3 regions of the Atlantibacter sp. genome follow, and region 1 is predicted to be linked to each of the others. Evidence: riboswitches for the same ligand, from Rfam matches in the RefSeq annotation. Region 1 holds a riboswitch; each other region holds the start of a gene.
What was found. A riboswitch is a leader RNA that binds a small molecule or an ion and turns the genes downstream of it on or off. The one in region 1 is predicted to bind thiamine pyrophosphate.
Positions count from the first base shown of each region.

Region 2: linked by a shared signal. The riboswitch ahead of thiM (hydroxyethylthiazole kinase) and the one ahead of thiB (thiamine ABC transporter substrate binding subunit) in region 1 are both predicted to bind thiamine pyrophosphate.
Region 3: linked by a shared signal. The riboswitch ahead of thiC (phosphomethylpyrimidine synthase ThiC) and the one ahead of thiB (thiamine ABC transporter substrate binding subunit) in region 1 are both predicted to bind thiamine pyrophosphate.

Region 1 is NZ_DAMBQK010000004.1:67,759-74,662, forward strand. It holds gene araC (arabinose operon transcriptional regulator AraC) at 1-725, shown strand, start outside; gene RT120_RS05755 (DedA family protein) at 864-1,637, shown strand; gene thiQ (thiamine ABC transporter ATP-binding protein ThiQ) at 1,634-2,332, opposite strand; gene thiP (thiamine/thiamine pyrophosphate ABC transporter permease ThiP) at 2,316-3,926, opposite strand; gene thiB (thiamine ABC transporter substrate binding subunit) at 3,902-4,885, opposite strand; TPP riboswitch at 4,918-5,017, opposite strand; gene sgrR (HTH-type transcriptional regulator SgrR) at 5,054-6,715, opposite strand.
Region 2 is NZ_DAMBQK010000001.1:267,517-274,420, forward strand. It holds gene RT120_RS01235 (sensor histidine kinase) at 1-1,072, shown strand, start outside; gene btsR (two-component system response regulator BtsR) at 1,066-1,785, shown strand; gene RT120_RS01245 (DUF1456 family protein) at 1,861-2,334, shown strand; gene RT120_RS01250 (carbon starvation protein A) at 2,447-4,246, shown strand; TPP riboswitch at 4,356-4,452, shown strand; gene thiM (hydroxyethylthiazole kinase) at 4,487-5,275, shown strand; gene thiD (bifunctional hydroxymethylpyrimidine kinase/phosphomethylpyrimidine kinase) at 5,272-6,072, shown strand; gene fbaB (class I fructose-bisphosphate aldolase) at 6,252-6,904, shown strand, end outside.
Region 3 is NZ_DAMBQK010000037.1:19,903-26,806, reverse strand. It holds gene nfi (deoxyribonuclease V) at 1-647, opposite strand, end outside; gene hemE (uroporphyrinogen decarboxylase) at 662-1,726, opposite strand; gene nudC (NAD(+) diphosphatase) at 1,762-2,538, opposite strand; gene rsd (sigma D regulator) at 2,639-3,142, shown strand; TPP riboswitch at 3,211-3,320, shown strand; gene thiC (phosphomethylpyrimidine synthase ThiC) at 3,438-5,336, shown strand; gene thiE (thiamine phosphate synthase) at 5,336-5,977, shown strand; gene RT120_RS21165 (HesA/MoeB/ThiF family protein) at 5,964-6,719, shown strand; gene thiS (sulfur carrier protein ThiS) at 6,703-6,903, shown strand.

The sequences.
Region 1 (6,904 bases):
AAGGCTACATCCTGAACTTCACCCTTCGCGGGGAAGGGGTCGTCAAGAACAACGGTAAAGAGTTCATCTGCAAGCCAGGGGATATGCTGCTGTTCCCGCCGGGCGAAATTCATCACTATGGCCGCAGCCCGCAGGCCAAAGAGTGGTATCACCAGTGGGTGTACTTCCGTCCGCGCGCCTACTGGCAGGAGTGGTTAAGCTGGCCGTCGATATTCGCCCAGACCGGCTACTATCGGCCTGCTGAAGGCGAGCAGGACGCCTTTTCCGCGTTGTTCCAGCAAATCATTGAGGCCTCCCAGCGTGAAGGGCGTTATTCCGAGCTACTGGCGATTAATTTGCTGGAACAGCTCTTTTTGCGCCGCGTTGAGGCGATCAGCGAGTCAATGAAAGCGCCGCTTGATAACCGGGTGAGGGATGCCTGCCAGTACATCAGCGACCATTTAGCCGACAGCCATTTCGATATTGCCGGCGTCGCGCAGCACGTTTGTCTGTCGCAGTCGCGCCTGTCGCACCTGTTCCGCCAGCAACTGGGGGTCAGCGTTCTAAGCTGGCGAGAGGATCAGCGCATCAGCCAGGCGAAGCTGTTGCTGAGCACCACCCGGATGCCTATCGCCACCGTAGGGCGCAATGTCGGCTTTGAGGATCAGCTTTATTTTTCCCGGGTATTCAAGAAATGCACCGGTGCCAGCCCGAGCGAGTTTCGCGCCGGGTGCGAGTCGGGCTAACCATCCTTCATTTATCCAGGGTAAAAACTTAATGATTCTGTGAATGTCATAACCGGTAGGCTATACAGAGTAATGATGTCTTGACGATAGTCAGGGTGCCAGGGAGAATCGCTCCCTCGTTATTTTACCGGAACCTTTATGGAAGCATTCCTGGATCATTTTATTACCCAATCAGTCACTTATTCTCTGATTGCGGTGGCGCTGGTGGCGTTTCTGGAATCGCTGGCGCTGGTGGGGTTGCTGCTGCCGGGCACGGTGATGATGGCCGGTTTAGGCGCGCTAATCGGCAGTGGTGAAGTGAATTTTTATCAGGCCTGGGCGGCAGGGATTGTCGGCTGTATGCTGGGCGACTGGATCTCGTTCTGGCTGGGCTGGCGCTTTAAAAAGCCGCTGCACCGCTGGTCATTCCTTAAGAAAAACAAAGCGCTGCTGGATAAAACCGAGCACGCGCTGCATCAGCACAGTATGTTCACCATTCTTGTGGGGCGCTTTGTCGGGCCGACGCGCCCGCTGGTGCCGATGGTCGCCGGAATGTTGGATCTCCCGGCGATCAAATTCCTCCCACCGAACCTGATTGGCTGTCTGTTCTGGCCGCCGTGTTATTTCCTGCCCGGCATTCTCGCCGGTGCCGCCATTGATATCCCGGCGGATCAGCAAAGCGGGGCATTTAAGTGGATGCTGCTTGGCGTGGCGTTGCTGCTCTGGCTGGCAGCATGGCTGTGCTGGCGATTATGGCGCAGCGCGAAAGCCAATCCTGGCGAGAAACTGGTGCAGTGGCTGCCGCGCGGCAGATTATTGTGGTTAGCGCCGTTGGTCAGCGTGGCGGGGATAGGCGCGTTAATCGCCATCCTGAATCACCCGCTGATGCCGGTGTACCGAGCCATTCTCTGGAAGGTAGTCTCCGGTTTTTAACGCGGGATGCCCAGCAAGGCGGAGGCGTCGCTGTTCCCTTCCAGTAACGTGGCGGTGGCCCCATCCCAGATGATGCGCCCATCGCGTACCACCAGGCTGCGTGGGGCGATGCTCAACGCATCTTCCAGGCTGTGCGAAACCATCAGCAACGTCATATTGCGCTCGCGGCATAGGGTGCGCAGAAGCCGGAGCATTTCCTGGCGCAGCGCCGGATCCAGCGCCGAAAAGGGTTCGTCCAGCAGCAAAATCGGCTGCTGGCGGATCAAACAGCGCGCCAGTGCCGCCCGTTGACGCTGGCCGCCCGACAGTTCACCCGGCAGGCGATCCAGCAGTTCGGTTAAGCCCATTTTCCCCGCCAGCGTAGTGATCTCATCACGCTGCGCATCGTTAAGTTTCAGCCCCGGATGCAATCCCAGCCCGATATTCTGGCGCACCGTTAAGTGGTTAAAAAGATTGTTTTCCTGGAACAGCATCGACACCGGGCGCTTCGCGGGTGGCGTGCGGGTATGATCGCCGCCGTTGAGCGCAATGCGCCCGCTCGCCGGGCTCAGGAATCCGGCAATCAAATTCAGCAGGGTGCTTTTCCCGGCACCGCTTGGCCCAAGAATGGCGATCCGTTCACCCGCATCGGCGTGAAACGAAAAACGCATCGGCAGATGGTGGTAAAGCCAGGTTACATCAGTGAGCGTTAGCATGTCGTCCCGCCAGTTTTTCAATGACCGTAAAAAGCGCAAAGCAGAGTAACAGCAGCAGCAGCGCGGTCACCGCGCCGTCGTCGCTGCGATATGCGCCAATCTGCTGGTACAGGTAATAAGGCAGCGTGCGGAAGTTATCATTACCGAACAGCGCCACCACCCCGAAATCGCCAATCGACAACACGCTGGCAAAGGCCATCGCCTGGGCGATCGGTTTTTTCAGCGCCCGCAGTTCGATAATCTTCAGGCGGTTCAGTCCCTGAATATCCAGCGACTGGCACAGCGGCCCGTAACGCAACGCGATGTCGCGCATCGGGTTATCCAGCACTTTCTGGGCATAGGGCACCGCCATCAGTGCGTTAGTGAAAATCACGATGCCGTCCGCCGATTCCGGCAATCCGATGGTGTTATTGAGCAGCAGGAAGAAACCCGTCGCCAGCACAATGCCCGGCATGGCCAGAATCAACATGCCGCTAAGCTCCAGGCTTTGCGCCGCCAGCCGCCGCTGGCGCAGATACAGTTCGCGCCCGCTCCACAGCAACATCATGGTCAGCGTCACGCACAGCAGCCCGGCGCCCAGCGCGATGCGCAGCGAGGTCCAGAGCGCATCCCAGAGAATGGGTTGCGATAGCACCCGCAGGATGTCGCCCTGCAGGCCGTCAATGATTACCGCCATCAGCGGCGGCAGCATCAGGATCAGCGCCAGGCCGATCAGCAGCCCATCGGTCAGCTTGCTGCGCCAGCTATCCTGCGGATCGCGCCAGCCGTGGATTTGATTAACGCCCGGCGCAATGGCTTTGCCTAAGCGCTGGCTCAGCAGTACCAGCCCCAGACAGCAGGTCATCTGGATCAGCGCCAGCAGTGCGGCGCGCGCCGGATCGTAATCGAAACTCAGTGCCTGGTAGATGGCCAGTTCGATGGTGGTCGCCTGCGGCCCGCCGCCCAGCGAGAGTACCGTGGCGAAGCTGGCGAAGCAGAGCATAAAGATCAGCGCCGCCACCGATGGCAATTGGCGGCGGATCCACGGCCACTCCACCAGCCGGAAAAAGTGCCCGCCGCGCATACCCAGTTGGGCGGCAATCTGGCGCTGTTCGCCGGGGATTTGCTCAAGGGTTTGTAGCAGCAGACGGGTCGCCATCGGCATATTAAAGAACACATGGGCCAGCAAAATGCCCTGTAAGCCGTACGGGGAGAAGGTCCACTCCAGGCCCAGTTTAGCCCACAGCGCCGCCAGCCAGCCGGTGCGCCCGTAAACGCTGAGCAGGCCGAAAACCGCCACCAGCACCGGCAGAATTAACGTCATCGCGCACAGGCGTAGCAGCGCCTGGCGGCCAGGAAAACGCCGCCGGTACAGGGCGCGGGCAAGGGGAATGGCGGGGATAACCGACAGCAGCGCGGACAGCAGCGCCTGCCAGAATGAGAAGCGCACCACATGCCAGAGATAGCTGTCCTGCCAGAAGCCTGCGCCATCCGTTTGCGGTGCGTTGAACCACAGCGCGCTAAAGGCCGCCAGCGCCACCGCCACCATGATCAGCGCGGCGATGACACCCGGCCACAGCCAGCCCGGAATTAGCGACTGACGGCGCGCAGCCATGTATTAATCCAGTTTGCGCGCTGGGACGCGACTTCCTGCGGCGTGAACTGCAAGGTGGTTTGCGGTTTGGTGAGCAGCTCAAAGCCCTGCGGCAGGGCGACGTCTGTGACCGGATACATCCAGTTGCCGGTGGCGATGGTGTTCTGGAACGCTGGTGAGACCATAAAGGTCAGGAACTTTTGCGCCAGTTCCGGCTGCTTGCTGCTGGCCAGACGCCCGGCGACTTCCACCTGCAAGTAGTGTCCTTCGCTGAAGTTGGCGGCGGCGTATTGATCCTTTTTCTCTTCGATGATGTGGTACGCCGGAGAGGTGGTATAGCTCAGCACCAGATCGCTTTCGCCTTTCTGGAACAGGCCATAGGCTTCGCTCCAGCCTTTAGTGACCGTGACGGTTTTCGCCGCCAGCTTTTTCCAGGCATCCGGCGCGTTATCGCCATACACTTTTTGCATCCACAGCAGCAGGCCCAGGCCCGGCGTACTGGTACGCGGGTCCTGGTAAATCACCCGCCATTTCTGGTCGCTTTCCACCAGCTCCTTCAGGCTTTTCGGCGGGTTCGCCAGTTTGGTTTTGTCGTACACAAATGCGAAATAGCCGTAATCAAACGGCACGAAGGTGTCATTTTGCCAGCCACCCGGCACGTTTACGGTATCGCTTTTTACGTCGCTTTTGGCGAACAGGCCGGTTTGGGTTGCCGCTTCCAGCAAGTTGTTGTCCAGCCCGAGGATCACATCGGCTTTGCTGTTTTTGCCTTCCATCCTCAGACGATTCAGCAGCGAGACGCCGTCTTCCAGCGCCACGAACTTGAGTTCGCAGCCGCACTCTTTTTCAAACGCGGCTTTGACTTTCGGGCCTGGGCCCCAGTCAGCAGAGAAAGAGTCGTAGGTATACACGGTAAGCGCAGGCTTCGCGAAAACCGGAGCGGCCGCGAGGGCCAGTAATGGGAGAAATTTTTTGAACACTTTGCACCTCAAAAGGAAGTGGCAAAGGATTTTGAGCAGGCAGCCTCAAATCCCTTCGCCGGCGTTATCCGGATCAGGTTCGACGGGTATTATCTCAGCGCGCAGTTTGCTGCGGCACCCCGTTGAGAACGAACTGTATTGTAATGATTTAATAAATGTTTAAAAGGATTATGGCTCCGGCGGCGCAAACCAGGCGGATTTAAAATCAAACCAGCCGAGGGTGTTCATCCGCACACCGCGCATACTGCGCTGGCCCTGGATCATCAGCCAGTGGTGGATCAGCGGCAAAATGGCCTGTTGCTCAAGCAGTTGCTGGCACCACGCCGCATGATTCAGTTCGCCTGCCTGCCAGCGTTGCGCATCCACCTGCCAGTCGACAGGCACGCAGTGCTGCATCAGCGGCGTTTCAAACAGATGCGCGAACAGGGAAAACTCCAGCGGCAGGGTGAAGTTGGCGCTGTTCAGCCAGATATCGCTGACAATTTCTCCCCGATGCCACTCATCGTAGTCCACTTCCTCGATCACCAGCCTGACGTGGTGCTCCGCCAGAATGGACGACATGATCTCGGCGATCACCCGGTGTTCGATATGTTCGCGATAAAAAGTCAGCGTCAGGGTTTCCAGCCCGGCAGGTTTCTCACTGGCGGTGGAGGGGTGGGTGTGGTGCCAGCGCGGCAGCAGACCGTATGCCGGGAACCAGTAGCGCTGGTGCTGTTCGCTGGCCCGCCACAGCACATTCACTGGCGACAGCACGTGGCTGAGCCAGTTTTTCACCTGCGGCAGTGCGCCGCGCGGGGAGCGCTGGTCGTAAAGCAAATAGTAGCAGCCCTCTTCGAGGCGGCTTTCCACCGCTTTTTCCTCGCCTTCGGCAGAAGATTCCAGATGCACGCCGCTGCTCAGTTCATCCCCGAGATCCGGCAGCACCCAGAAATTGACTTCGTCGATCAGCGCCCGGTAGCCGAAGTAATCATCAAAGGCGTGGATCTTAAGCTGGTTGTTATTGTTGCGCACCACGGCGTAGGGGCCAGTGCCCACCGGGCGGCTGGAGAAGTTATTCATCGACGGCCATTCGCGCGGCAGGATCATCGCCGCGACGCTGCCCATCAGCCACGGCAGCCAGCGATCCGGCTGGGCGAGATGAATATCCAGCGTCCAGGCGGTAGGGGATTCGATCCGGGTGATATGGGCATACAGCGGCAAGGTATTGATGCGCTGTAGCGAGCTAATCACATCCAGCATATCCAGCTCGCGGCCATGATGAAAATGAATGCCGGGCCGCAAAAAGAAACGCCAGTGCAGCGGGCCAAGCTGTTGCCAGTGGTGGGCGATATCGGCTTCGATTTCCCCATTTTCCTCATTTATGCGCGTCAGGCCGCTAAAGATCTGCCGGACGATATGGGTCTCTGAACGGCGGAGCGCGCTGCCCGGAAGCAGGTTTTTTAATGGCCGATAATAGAGGATGCGTAAGATATGGCGCCCCTGGCGGAAGCTGCGTCCGAGGTGGGAAATCAGCATCTGGCGTACGGCGGCTTTATCGCCAACGATCTGCACCAGTTGATCGATGCGATCCTGCTCCAGCAGGTCTTCGGCGCGCTGTTGCTGGAGCGCGAGGCCGGTATACAGGAACGCCAGTTTCGAGCGTTTACCCCGGCCCGCTTCCGCGTCCCACGTTAGCCAGCCCTTTTGCTGCATCGCGTTTAGCAGCGTTCGCATATGGCGGCGCGAGCAGTTTAGTAGCTCGGCCAGTTCATTCAGTGTGGTCTCCTGCGGCTTCCCATCACAGCATTGCCACAGACGAATAAATTGTTGTTGGAGCCGGGCAGAAGACATAAAAGGGGAACTCCTGTAGCGAAACACATCAATTTTTCTTTCCCTATATTAAGCCAATAATTTGTATTGATGAAAGTGATGATTCCGCCGTGATGAGCGCGGTTTTAGGGGAGAAGCGTTGTGGTATGGCCGCTGGCCCGTGGCACTACCACAAGGTCCTGAAGCGCGATCGGTTGTTCCCGGCGCATT
Region 2 (6,904 bases), on a different contig from region 1:
GGCATTTTCCGCCACGGCGCTCAAGGTGGCGGCGTCCACCGAGGGGATATTGCGCCTCGGATTTAACGAAGAGAACAGCGCCAAAGTGGCCCACGTTATCTGGAAAGAACTGGATATCGGCGCGGTGGCCATCACCGACCGTGAAAAGCTGCTCGCCTTTACCGGCATCGGTGACGATCACCATCTGCCCGGTCGGCCTATTTCTTCTTCTTATACCTGGCGAGCGATTGAGTCCGGCGAGGTGGTCTATGCCGATGGCAACGAAGTGCCGTACCGCTGTTCGCTGCATCCGCACTGCAAGCTAGGCTCGACGCTGGTGATCCCGCTGTACGGCGAAAATCACCGGGTGATCGGCACGATCAAACTCTACGAAGCCAAAAACCGCCTGTTCAGCTCCATTAACCGCACCCTGGGGGAGGGGATTGCGCAGCTACTGTCGGCGCAAATTCTGGCGGGCCAGTACGAGCGGCAAAAAGCGCTGCTGACCCAGTCGGAAATCAAGCTGCTGCACGCCCAGGTGAACCCGCACTTTCTGTTTAACGCCCTGAACACCCTGATGGCGGTGATCCGCCGCGACAGCGAGCAGGCCGGGCAACTGGTGCAATATCTGTCGACCTTTTTCCGCAAAAACCTGAAGCGCCCTTCAGAGATCGTCACCCTTGCCGATGAGATTGAGCACGTTAACGCCTATCTGCAAATCGAAAAGGCGCGTTTCCAGGCGCATTTGCAGGTCACTTTGACGCTGCCTGCCGAGCTGGCACACGTCAGCTTACCGGCGTTTACCCTGCAACCCATCGTTGAGAATGCCATCAAACACGGCACGTCTCAGATGATGGACACTGGAAAAATTCAGCTCAGCGTCCGTCAACAGGGCGACTGGCTGGTAGTGGAAATTGAAGACAACGCCGGGCTGTATCAACCAAAACCGCATGCGAACGGTTTGGGGATGAGCCTGGTGGAAAAACGGCTGCGCGCCCGGTTTGGCGATGAGTGTTCCATGACCGTGAGCTGCGAGCCGGACCATTTTACCCGTATAACCCTACAACTACCGATGGTGGGATCCCCATGTTAAAGGTGCTTCTGGTTGATGATGAACCGCTGGCGCGCGAGAACTTGCGTTTTTTGCTCCAGGAACACAGCGATATCGACATTGTCGGCGAATGCGCCAACGCGGTAGAAGGCATCAGCGCGGTACACCGGCTGCGCCCCGACGTGCTGTTTCTTGATATCCAGATGCCGCGCATTTCCGGGTTGGAGATGGTGGGTATGCTCGACCCAAGCCACCGCCCCGGCATCGTGTTTCTCACCGCCTACGATGAGTACGCGGTAAAAGCCTTTGAAGAGCACGCCTTTGATTACCTGCTAAAACCCATTGAAGCCGGGCGGCTGGCGAAAACCCTCGACCGCCTGCGCCAGGAGCGCGCGCCGCAGGATGTGTCGCTGCTCAGCGCCAGCCAGCAGCACCTCAAATACATTCCCTGCACCGGGCACAGCCGCATCTGGCTATTACAGATGGAGGACGTGGCGTTTGTCAGCAGCCGGATGAGCGGGGTGTACGTCACCAGCGCCCAGGGACAGGAGGGCTTTACCGAGCTGACGCTACGCACCCTGGAAAGCCGCACGCCGCTGCTGCGCTGCCACCGGCAATATCTGGTGAATATGGCGCACCTGAAAGAAATCCGTCTTGAGGAGAACGGCCAGGCGGAGTTACTGCTACGCGACGGGCAAACCGTGCCGGTCAGCCGCCGCTATCTGAAATCCCTTAAAGAAGCGCTGGGGCTGTAGCGCGTTTTTATCGTCAGTGGGCCAGTGGAAAATGGTACACTGGTCTTTTCCCGCCGTATTAATGAGAACACGCCAGTGCTGAATAACGATATTTTACGTAGCCTTCGCTACACCCTGAAAATGAACAATAACGACATCATCTCCACCCTGGCGCTGGCGGATGTAGAAGTCAGCGCCGCGCAGGTGGTGCAGTACGTGAAAAAAGAGGAAGACGAAGGCTTTGCGCGCTGCCCGGATCTGATCCTCTCTTCGTTTTTAAACGGCCTGATTTACCTGCGTCGCGGCAAAGATGAGAGCCAGCCGCCGCTGAAAGCCGACCGTAAAATCACCAATAACATTATTCTCAAAAAGTTGCGCATTGCCTTTGAGCTGAAAACTGACGATATTCTGGCGATCCTCACCGAGCAGAAATTCCGCGTCTCGATGCCGGAAATCACCGCCATGATGCGTGCCCCGGAACATAAAAACTATCGCGAATGCGGCGATCAGTTTCTGCGTAATTTCCTCAAGGGACTGGCGAACCGCTTTAACCCCTCCGCCGCTCAGTAGCGGTTTCTGACCGCTTAGATTGCAATACGACCGCTGGAGCAAATCCCGCCTTATTGTGTGACATCGCCATGCCAGGATAACGCTGAATATTTTCTTATCCCTGGAGTTGGCTATGTCACACGCACTGACGTTTGTTATTGCGACCCTGTGTATCCTTGCCATTTGCTACCGTCTGTACGGCGTATTTTTTGTCCGTAAGGTACTGAACGCAGATGACAGCGAGGTTACCCCTTCGCATGTTTATGAGGACGGCAAAGACTACGTCCCGACTAAAAAATGGGTGAACTTCGGCAGCCACTTTGCCGCTATCGCCGCCGCAGGCCCGCTGGTAGGGCCGGTGCTGGCTGCCCAGTACGGTTATTTCCCTGGGTTCCTGTGGCTGCTGGTGGGCTGCGTGGTGGGCGGCGCGGTACACGATACCGTGGTGCTGTTCGCCTCCATGAAGCATCAGGGCAAATCCCTGTCTGAAGTGGCGAAATCCGAGCTTGGCCCGGTTGCGGGCTGGTGTACGGGCCTGGCGATGCTGTTTATCATCACCATCACGATGGCGGGGCTCTCCATGGTGGTGGTTCATGCTCTGGAGCGTAACCCGTGGGGCACCTTCGCGGTGTTTATGACTATCCCTGTCGCGATTGGTGTTGGCCTGTGGGAGCGTTTCACCGGTAGCATGCGTGGCGCGACCTGGGTCGGTATTCTGGTGATTTTCGGCTGTGTGATCGCCGGGCCGTACATCCAGGCTTCTGCGTTTGGCGAATGGCTGAGCCTGAAAGCCTCAACCGTCAGCCTGGTGCTGCCGTTCTACGCCTTCTTCGCCACCGCATTGCCGGTCTGGATGCTGTTAACCCCGCGCGGTTACCTGTCCAGCTTTATGAAAATCGGCGTGTTTGGCGCGCTGGTGATTGGCGTGGTGTTTATTAACCCGGAAATCCAGTTCCCGGCGGTGACGCAGTTCATCCACGGTAACGGTCCGGTGCTGGCCGGTCCGGTCTGGCCGTTTATCTCCATCACCATCGCCTGTGGCGCGATCTCTGGTTTCCATGCGTTTATCGGTTCCGGCACCACGCCGAAACAGATCGACAAATGGAATGATATCCTGCCGGTCGCGTTCGGTGCCATGTGCGCTGAATGCGTGGTGGGCGTCATGGCCCTGATCGCCGCTACCGCGCTGCATCCGGCGGACTACTTCGCCATCAACTCCGCGCCGCAGGTGTTTGCCGGTCTGGGTATGGATGTGGTTAACCTGCCGAAACTGAGCGAAGAAATTGGTCTGGATTTATACGGGCGTACCGGCGGGGCAGTAACCCTGGCGGTAGGCATGGCGGACATTTTTACCCGCATTCCGTGGTTCAGCAATCTGGCGTCTTACTTCTTCCAGTTTGTGGTGATGTTCGAAGCGGTATTTATCCTCACGGCGGTTGACTCCGGTACCCGCGTGGCGCGCTATTTGCTGCAAGATTTCTTCGGCGACCTGTGGGCTCCGCTGAAACGCACCAACTGGATGCCTGGCGCGATTGGTTGCAGCATCGTTGCCTGCTTACTGTGGGGCTACCTACTGAATTCCGGCGATATCAACTCCGTCTGGGCGCTGTTTGGCGTCTCTAACCAGCTGATGGCGTCGATTGGCCTGATGATTGGCGCGACCATCATCATGCGGATGTCGAAAAAACGCTGGTATGCGCTGACCTGCCTGGTACCGCTCTCCTACCTGTACATCACCGTAAACTACGCGGCGTACTGGATGGTGAAAAACGTCTATTTCAACTCTGCGGCCAAAGGCTTCAACATCTTCAACGGCACGATTTCCATCATTATGGTGGTGCTGGGGCTGGTGATTATGATTTCCTCTATCCAACGCTGGATTGTGCTGTGGCGCGCCCGCGCGCAGCCGGAGCCGGTTGAAGCGCTGTCCTGATTACTATGAAAACGAAAAGCCAGGGGAAACTCTGGCTTTTTCTTTTGCCGCTCACGCCCCGTCCGCGCAAGGCTTGCTTTTGAAAAGGCGCTTCCTTATCCTTCATGCGTAACTTGACTCGGGGTGCCCTTCTTTGTGAAGGCTGAGAAATACCCGTACCACCTGATCTGGATAATGCCAGCGTAGGGAAGTCAGATACCTGCCGGGTATCCCTTCTTCACAGCCTGGCAGGAGCGAAACATGCAACCTGACCTGCTTTCCCCCGCGCATACCGCGCACGTCGCCAGCCTGCTGGCCGCACATTCGCCACTCGTTCACTGTCTTACCAATCAAGTCGTGCAGTCTTTTACTGCCAACGTGCTGCTCGCCGTAGGCGCGTCCCCCGCTATGGTGGTGGATCACGAAGAAGCGCTGGCGTTTAGCGCCATTGCCGATGCGCTGCTGATCAATATCGGCACGCTGACCCGGGAACAGGCGCTGGCGATGCGGGCGGCGATTGACGGCGCTAACCGCGCGGGCAAACCCTGGACGCTCGACCCGGTTGCCGTAGGCCCGCTGGCGTTTCGCAGCCGCTTTGCCCGGGAGATCCTCGCTCAGAAACCTGCGGCTATCCGCGGTAACGCTTCGGAAATCCTCGCGCTGGCGGGTAATGGCGCAGGCGGGCGCGGCGTGGATACCACCCAGGGTGCGCAGGAAGCGTTAAGCGCGGCCTGCGAACTGGCCCGGCAAACCGGGGCGATAGTGGCGGTGACCGGCGAGGTGGATTACGTCACTGATGGCGAGCGTACCCTGGCGGTTACCGGCGGCGACCCGCTGATGACGCGAGTGGTAGGCACCGGCTGCGCCTTATCGGCGGTGGTCGCCACAGCCTGCGCCTTGCCGGGTTCGCGGCTGGACAACGTCGCGGCGTCCTGCGGAATTTTCGCCCAGGCCGGCAAGCGGGCGGCTACGCAATGCCAGGGGCCGGGCAGCTTTCCGGCCGCTTTTCTCGACGCGCTGTCTCTCCTGCACAAGGAGGCGGCACGATGAAACGCATTAACGCATTGACCATTGCCGGTACCGATCCCAGCGGCGGCGCGGGTATCCAGGCAGATTTAAAAACCTTTTCCGCGCTGGGCGCTTATGGCGCGACGGTGATCACCGCGCTGGTGGCGCAAAACACCTGCGGCGTGCAGTCGGTTTGTCGCATTGAGCCGCATTTCGTGGCGGCGCAGCTTGATTCCGTGTTCAGCGATTTACGTATTGATACCGTGAAAATCGGCATGCTGGCGGAAACGGATATCGTCGATGCCGTGGCCGAACGGCTGACGCATTATCGGGTTGCCAATGTGGTGCTGGACACGGTGATGCTGGCGAAGAGCGGGGATCCGCTGCTGTCGCCATCGGCGGTGGCGACCCTGCGTGAGCGGCTATTGCCCCACGTCGCGCTGATCACGCCAAACTTACCCGAAGCCGCCGCGCTGCTGGATACGCCCCATGCCCGCAACGAGCAGGAGATGCACCATCAGGGTGAAGCGCTGCTGGCACTCGGCTGTGAAGCGGTGCTGATGAAAGGCGGTCATCTCGACGACCCGGAAAGCCCCGACTGGCTGTTTACCCGCGATAGTGCAACACGCTTTACCGCGCCGCGCATCGCCACTAAAAACACCCACGGCACCGGCTGTACGTTGTCGGCGGCGCTGGCGGCGTTGCGCCCGCGCCATCAAAACTGGGCGGATACGGTGGTGGAAGCCAAAGCCTGGCTGTCGGCGGCGCTGGCGGCGGCGGACTCGCTGGAAGTGGGACAGGGCATCGGCCCGGTTCATCATTTTCACGCCTGGTGGTAATGCGCTTCATCTAAGTGATTGCCGTTAAGGTAGTTTTTCATTCTGTGAGCTGAAAGGATACAGGCGAAAACTGCGCCAGATGGTGGAAAATTACCCGTTTGCGTATCAGACTTAGTGCTGCCCGCGCCCTTGCGGGCATGGAACTTCTCACCTCACAGAGGACCTTACGGGAGCGTATTATGACTGATATTGCGCAGTTGCTTGGCAAAGAGGCCGATAGCCTGTTACAGCATCGTTGTATGACCATTCCGGCAGACAATCTTTACCTGCCCGGTGCGGATTATGTCGACCGAGTGATGGTTGACAACAACCGCCCGCCTGCGGTGCTGCGAAACATGCAAACCCTCTACAACACCGGGCGGCTGGCAGGGACGGGTTACCTGTCTATTCTGCCGGTTGACCAGGGCGTAGAGCATTCGGCAGGCGCCTCGTTTGCTGCCAACCCGCTCTATTTCGATCCGAAGAACATCGTTGAACTGGCGATTGAAGCGGGCTGTAACTGTGTTGCGTCAACCTATGGCGTGCTGGCCTCGGTGTCGCGCCGCTATGCCCACCGCATTCCGTTTTTGGTGAAGCTTAACCACAACGAAACCCTGAGCTACCCGAATACCTATGACCAGACGCTGTACGCCAGCGTCGAACAGGCTTTTAATCTCGGCGCGGTTGCCGTCGGCGCAACCATCTATTTTGGCTCTGAAGCGTCGCGTCGCCAGATTGAAGAAATTTCGGCGGCGTTTGAACGTGCTCATGAACTGGGTATGGTGACGGTGCTGTGGGCCTATCTGCGTAACGCCGGCTTCAAGAAAGACGGCGTTGATTACCACGTCAGCGC
Region 3 (6,904 bases), on a different contig from region 1:
ACAAATGCCCGCCGCCCGGATGCCACCGCATCGGCCCAGCGCGTCGGCTCAGGGAGCCGGTAACCCGCCATGCAGCGCTGAACCCACAGCAGCGCGCTGTCCTGGCTAACACGATGCCCGGTCGCGATGAACAACGGATTACAACGCTTTTTACTGCGCCATACCCACGCCAGCTGTTCGCCTTTATCCATCAGCGGTTGCAGCGCGCCCGGCTCTTCATCCAGCGGTTCAAACTTACCGCACAGGCGCTTTTTCGCCACGCCGATGGTCGGCACATCCACCAGCAGGCCGAAATGGCTGGCGACGCCCAGACGGCGCGGATGCGAAATTCCGTGGCCATCGACAAACAACAGGTCCGGTTTTTGCGACAGCATCTCCCACGCCTTCAGCAGCGCGGGATACTCACGGAAGGACAGAAAGCCGGGAATATAGGGCATGGTGGTGGCGATACGCGCCACCTGATATTCCACGAGTTCCAGAGAGGGGTACTTGAGCAGCACCATCGCCGCCCGGGTCACTTCGCCGCCTTGTTCAAATCCGACATCCGCGCCTGCAATCAAGCGCGGTGGATCCTGTAACAGCCGATCCTCGCGGATCACCTGTGACGCCAGTTCCCGTTGTTGATCGCGTAGCGTAGCGAGATCCATTCCCCCTCCTCGGTTTATTTGTGATAAGGCGCCGACAGGCGATGCACCGCCTCAACAAACGCACCCGCGTGTTCAGGCGGCACATCCTGGTGAATACCGTGCCCAAGATTAAAGACGTGGCCTTCACCCTGGCCGAAACCAGCAAGTATAGACGCTACTTCCTGTTCGATGCGTTCAGGGGCCGCATACAGCATGGACGGATCCATATTCCCCTGTAGGGCAACTTTATCGCCCACGCGACGGCGCGCATCGGCGATATCGGTGGTCCAGTCAAGGCCCAGCGCATCGCAGCCGGTTTCCGCCATCAGTTCCAGCCACTGGCCGCCGCCTTTAGTGAACAGCGTCACTGGCACGCGTTTGCCGTCCTGTTCGCGCAGCAGGCCGTCAACGATTTTGTGCATGTAATAGAGCGAGAACTGTTGGTAGTCACGCCCGGTCAGCACGCCGCCCCAGGTATCGAAAATCATCACCGCCTGGGCCCCGGCGCGGATCTGTGCGTTGAGGTACAGGGTGACGCTTTGCGCCAGCTTATCCAGCAGGTTGTGCAGGATTTGCGGATCGGCGTACATCATCTTTTTGATTACGGTAAAGGCTTTGCTGCTGCCGCCTTCCACCATATAAGTCGCCAGCGTCCACGGGCTACCGGAGAAGCCGATTAACGGCACTTCACCTTTAAGCTCGCGGCGAATAGTACGCACCGCATTCATCACATAGCCCAGCTCCTGCTCCGGATCGGGAACCGGCAGCTTTTCGACATCGGCCTTGCAGGTAATGGGCGACGTAAAGCGCGGGCCTTCACCGGTTTCAAAATAGAGCCCGAGGCCCATGGCGTCAGGAATGGTCAGGATGTCCGAAAAGAGGATGGCCGCATCCAGCGGGAAACGACGCAGCGGCTGGAGCGTCACTTCGCAAGCCAGCTCCGCGTTTTTACACAGCGACATAAAGTCCCCGGCCTGGGCGCGGGTGGCCTTATATTCCGGTAAATAGCGGCCGGCTTGTCTCATCATCCATACCGGCGTGACGTCTACGGGCTGGCGCAGCAGCGCACGGAGGTAACGATCGTTCTTCAGTTCGGTCATTTTTGCATTTCCTTAAGCGACAAGGGGCCAGTGTATCACGAGCCGTACTCTGCCCGGCACAGCGCCACCGTATCTTCAATTAAGCGGCGGGCAACGGTGCCCGGCGGCGGCAACAGGGGCAAATCGTCAAAGCGATACCAGCCTGCGTCCAGCAATTCTTTGGGGTCGATCTTCAGCTCACCGCTGTGGTATTCCGCCATAAACGCGGTCATCAGCGACTGCGGGAAAGGCCAGGGCTGTGAAGTCACGTAACGCAAGTTCTTCACGGTGATCCCGCTCTCCTCCATCACTTCCCGCGCCACCGCCTGTTCCAGGGTTTCGCCCACTTCGACAAAACCGGCTAACACGGTATACAAGCCGTTGCGGTGACGGGTGTGTTGAGCCAGCAGGATTTTATCCTGGTGGCGAATTGCCACAATGATGCAAGGGGAAATTTGCGGGTAATATCGCTGACGGCAGTGATGACACAGCATCGCCCATTCGGTTTTGCTGGGATGCATCTCATGGCCGCAGTAGCCGCAGAATTTGTGGGCACGATAAAAATCCGCTAATTGCACCCCTCTGCCCGCCAGTTGAAACAGCCCGGCGTCGAGATCGATGACCTGGCGAACCGAGCCCATATCCTGGCGTTTGGCCTGGCGGACCAGCCACACCGGCTCGCCTTGCCACTCACCAATTTGCGCCGCCATTTGTCCGGTCAGGCCGAAATTTTCTGCATTACCGTGAGGCAACTCTCCCTTTGGTAACCATAATTTTTGTTCATGGCTGACTATCCACCAGCCATGGTCTATTTTTTGTAATAGCCGTTCCATAATCGGTTGCACTACCTCAGCTTCGCTGGCATGTTGTTAACATTATTTTTACATTTTTGGGTTGTTGGACAATTAAATTTTATATCTTACGGAGTCAATCATGCTAAATCAGCTGAAGAGCCTGACAGAGCGCGTCGGTGGTAGTAACGAACTGGTCGATTACTGGCTGAATGCCCGCAACCACCTGTTGGTCTCCTATTACAAATTAGTGGGCATTAAACCGGGAAAAGAAGCGGTTACCGCGTTAGATGAAAAAGCGCTGGATGATTTTTGCCACGCTCTGGTGGATTATCTGTCCGCGGGTCATTTCAATATTTATGAGCGCATCACCAGCGAAATGGAAGGCACTAACCCGCTGTTAGCCGCCACTCAAATCTACCCCCTTCTGGAAGCGAATACCCAGGAAATTATGGATTATTACGATACCCACCTGGAAAGTGCTATCGACCATGATAACTGCCTGGAATTCCAGACTGCGCTGTCGGATATCGGCGAAGCGATGGCCTCGCGTTTCGCGCTGGAAGACAAGCTTATCGTTCTGGCGTTTGATAACAATCTGAAAGAAAGCGCCAACGATGACACCGCGGTTGCACGTCCGGCTTGAACTCCGGATCGTTAACGCGTAGTTTATTTATGCCCTTGATTGCTTACGGTCACCGCCGGTAATCAAGGTTTTTCTTGTCGGAGTGCCCAGTGCGCAAGCACGGGCTGAGACCGTTAATTCGGGATCCGCGGAACCTGATCAGGTTAATACCTGCGAAGGGAACAAGAGTAATTCAGCATAGACCTGCGCCGTGGCGCACCGTTTTTAACGGGCTGCCGCACCTTAAACGCTCAGGTTTTGTTACTCCCTCCGTTGTTCTGACAAGCCCTTTCCTGCTGATTAACTGGAACGCGCTATGTCTGTTACTACTAAACCCAACCGTCGCGAAACCCGCGCACAGGCCCAACACTTTATCGATACCCTGGAAGGCACCGCTTTCCCGAATTCGTCACGCATCTACCTTGCAGGCTCATGTGACGACATCCGGGTGCCAATGCGTGAAATCCAGCTCAGCCCGACGCTGACGGGCGGCAACCAGGATGCACCGCGCTATGAACCTAATGAGCCGGTGCCGGTATATGACACGTCCGGTCCTTATGGCGACCCGGCTGTGCAGATTGACGTCCACGCCGGTCTTGGCAAGCTGCGTAGCCGCTGGATTGCCGAACGCAACGACACCGAATCCCTGGCCTCCTTAAGCTCCACCTATACCCGCGAACGCCTGGCGGATGAAGGGCTGGATGCGCTGCGTTTTACCGGCCTGTTAACGCCGCAACGCGCCAAAGCAGGCCGCCGCGTGACGCAACTGCACTACGCGCGTCAGGGCATCGTGACGCCGGAAATGGAGTTTATCGCTATCCGTGAAAACATGGGCCGGGAACGCATTCGCACCGCCGTACTGCGCCAGCAGCATCCGGGCGTCGGTTTTGGCGCACAGTTGCCGGACAACATCACGCCGGAGTTTGTCCGGGATGAAGTGGCCGCCGGGCGCGCCATTATCCCTGCCAACATCAACCACCCGGAACTGGAACCGATGATTATCGGGCGCAATTTCCTGGTGAAAGTGAATGCCAATATCGGCAACTCCGCCGTGACCTCCTCTATTGAAGAAGAAGTGGAAAAACTGGTCTGGGCCACACGCTGGGGCGCGGACACGGTAATGGACCTCTCCACGGGCCGCTATATTCACGAAACGCGCGAATGGATCCTGCGTAACAGCCCGGTGCCGATCGGTACGGTGCCGATTTACCAGGCGCTGGAGAAAGTGAACGGCATCGCCGAAAACCTCAACTGGGAGATGTTCCGCGACACGCTGATTGAGCAGGCCGAACAGGGCGTGGATTATTTCACCATCCACGCGGGCGTACTGCTGCGCTATGTGCCGATGACCGCCAGGCGCCTGACCGGGATTGTCTCGCGCGGCGGCTCGATCATGGCGAAGTGGTGCCTCTCCCATCATCAGGAGAATTTCTTGTATCAGCATTTCCGCGAGATCTGCGAAATCTGCGCCGCTTATGACGTCTCGCTCTCGCTGGGCGACGGCCTGCGTCCTGGCTCAATTCAGGATGCCAACGACGAAGCGCAGTTTGCCGAGCTGCATACTCTGGGCGAGCTAACCAAAATCGCCTGGGAATACGATGTGCAGGTGATGATTGAAGGCCCGGGCCACGTGCCGATGCAGATGATCCGCCGCAATATGACCGAAGAGCTGGAGCACTGCCACGAAGCGCCGTTCTATACTCTGGGTCCACTGACCACCGATATCGCACCGGGCTACGACCATTTCACCTCAGGCATTGGCGCGGCAATGATCGGCTGGTTCGGCTGCGCGATGCTGTGCTACGTCACGCCGAAAGAGCATCTCGGCTTGCCCAACAAAGAAGACGTTAAGCAGGGGCTGATAACCTATAAAATCGCCGCCCACGCTGCCGACCTCGCCAAAGGCCATCCCGGCGCGCAGATCCGCGATAACGCCATGTCGAAAGCGCGCTTCGAATTCCGCTGGGAAGATCAGTTTAACCTGGCGCTGGACCCGTTTACCGCCCGCGCCTGGCACGATGAAACCCTGCCGCAGGAGTCCGGCAAAGTCGCCCACTTCTGCTCGATGTGCGGTCCGAAATTCTGCTCGATGAAAATCACCCAGGAAGTGCGCGACTACGCGGCGGCGCAGGAGCGGGAGGCGGGCCTCAGCGATATGGCGAATAACTTCCGCGCCCGGGGCGGCGAAATTTATCTGCGTCAGGAGGAAGCGTAATGGTTCAGCCACTGTTTCCGTCGGTGCCAAAACGGCTGGGTTTATACCCGGTCGTGGATAGCGTCGAGTGGATAGCTCGTCTGCTTGACGCGGGCGTCCGCACCTTACAGTTGCGCATCAAAGATAAGCAAGACGAAGAGGTCGAAGGCGACATTATTGACGCCATCGCGTTAGGCCATCGCTATCAGGCGAGACTGTTTATCAATGACTACTGGCGGTTGGCGGTTAAGCACCAGGTGTACGGCGTGCATCTGGGCCAGGAAGATCTGGAAACCACCGATCTTGAGGCGATTCGCGCCGCCGGTTTACGGCTTGGCGTTTCTACCCATGATGATATGGAAATCGACATCGCGCTGAAGGCGCAGCCCTCTTATATCGCCCTCGGGCACGTGTTCCCTACCCAAACCAAGCAGATGCCCTCCTCCCCGCAGGGCCTCGAACAACTGGCCGCCCACGTTCAGCGGCTGGGGGATTACCCGACGGTCGCCATCGGCGGTATATCGCTTGAGCGCGCCCCGGCGGTGCTTGCCACGGGTGTCGGCAGCATTGCGGTGGTCAGCGCCATTACCCAGGCGCAGGACTGGAAAGCAGCTACAGCACAGTTGTTGAAACTGGCAGGAGTTGGCGATGAACGATCGTGATTTTATGCGATACAGCCGGCAAATCCTGCTGGAGGATATCGCCGTTGACGGGCAACAGCGCCTGAAACACGCGCGGGTGCTGATTATCGGCCTCGGCGGGCTGGGCTGCCCCGCCGCGCTGTATCTGGCAGGAGCGGGCGTCGGTACGCTGATACTCGCGGACGACGACGCGGTACACGTAAGCAACCTACCGCGTCAGATCCTGTTTACCACCCAGGATATTGGCGAGAACAAAGCCGCCGCCAGCCAGCGCCGCCTGCAACAGCTTAATTCGGACATCTTGATCGAGGCGCTGGCGCAGCGTCTGACGGGCGACACATTGCATCGCGCCGTTGCCCACGTTGATGTGGTGCTGGACTGTAGCGATAACATGACCACCCGCCAGGCCGTGAACGCCGCCTGCGTGGCACTGGATAAACCCCTGATCAGCGCCAGCGCCGTGGGGTTTGGCGGGCAATTAATGGTGCTGACGCCGCCCTGGCAATACGGCTGCTACCGCTGTTTATGGCCGGACGCCGCCGAGCCGGAACGCAATTGCCGCACGGCAGGCGTACTCGGCCCGGTGGTCGGTGTGATGGGTACGCTACAGGCGCTGGAAGCCATTAAATTGCTTTGCGGTATCTCCGGTTCGCATAACCAGCTACGGCTGTTTGATGGACGCCGCCATCAGTGGCGCTCGCTTAATCTGCAACCCGCGCCACACTGCCCGGTATGCGGAGGTCGCCATGCGGATTGCGCTTAACGACGAGCAGACGGATTGCGCCGAGGCGATCACGCTGCACGCGCTGCTGGAAAAGCAAAATCTGTTGAAGCCGGGCATCGCCCTGGCGGTTAATGACGCCATCGTGCCGCGCAGCCAGTGGTCAGAACACATATTGCAGGACGGCGATAGCGTGCTGCTTTTTCAGGTCATCGCCGGAGGCTAAG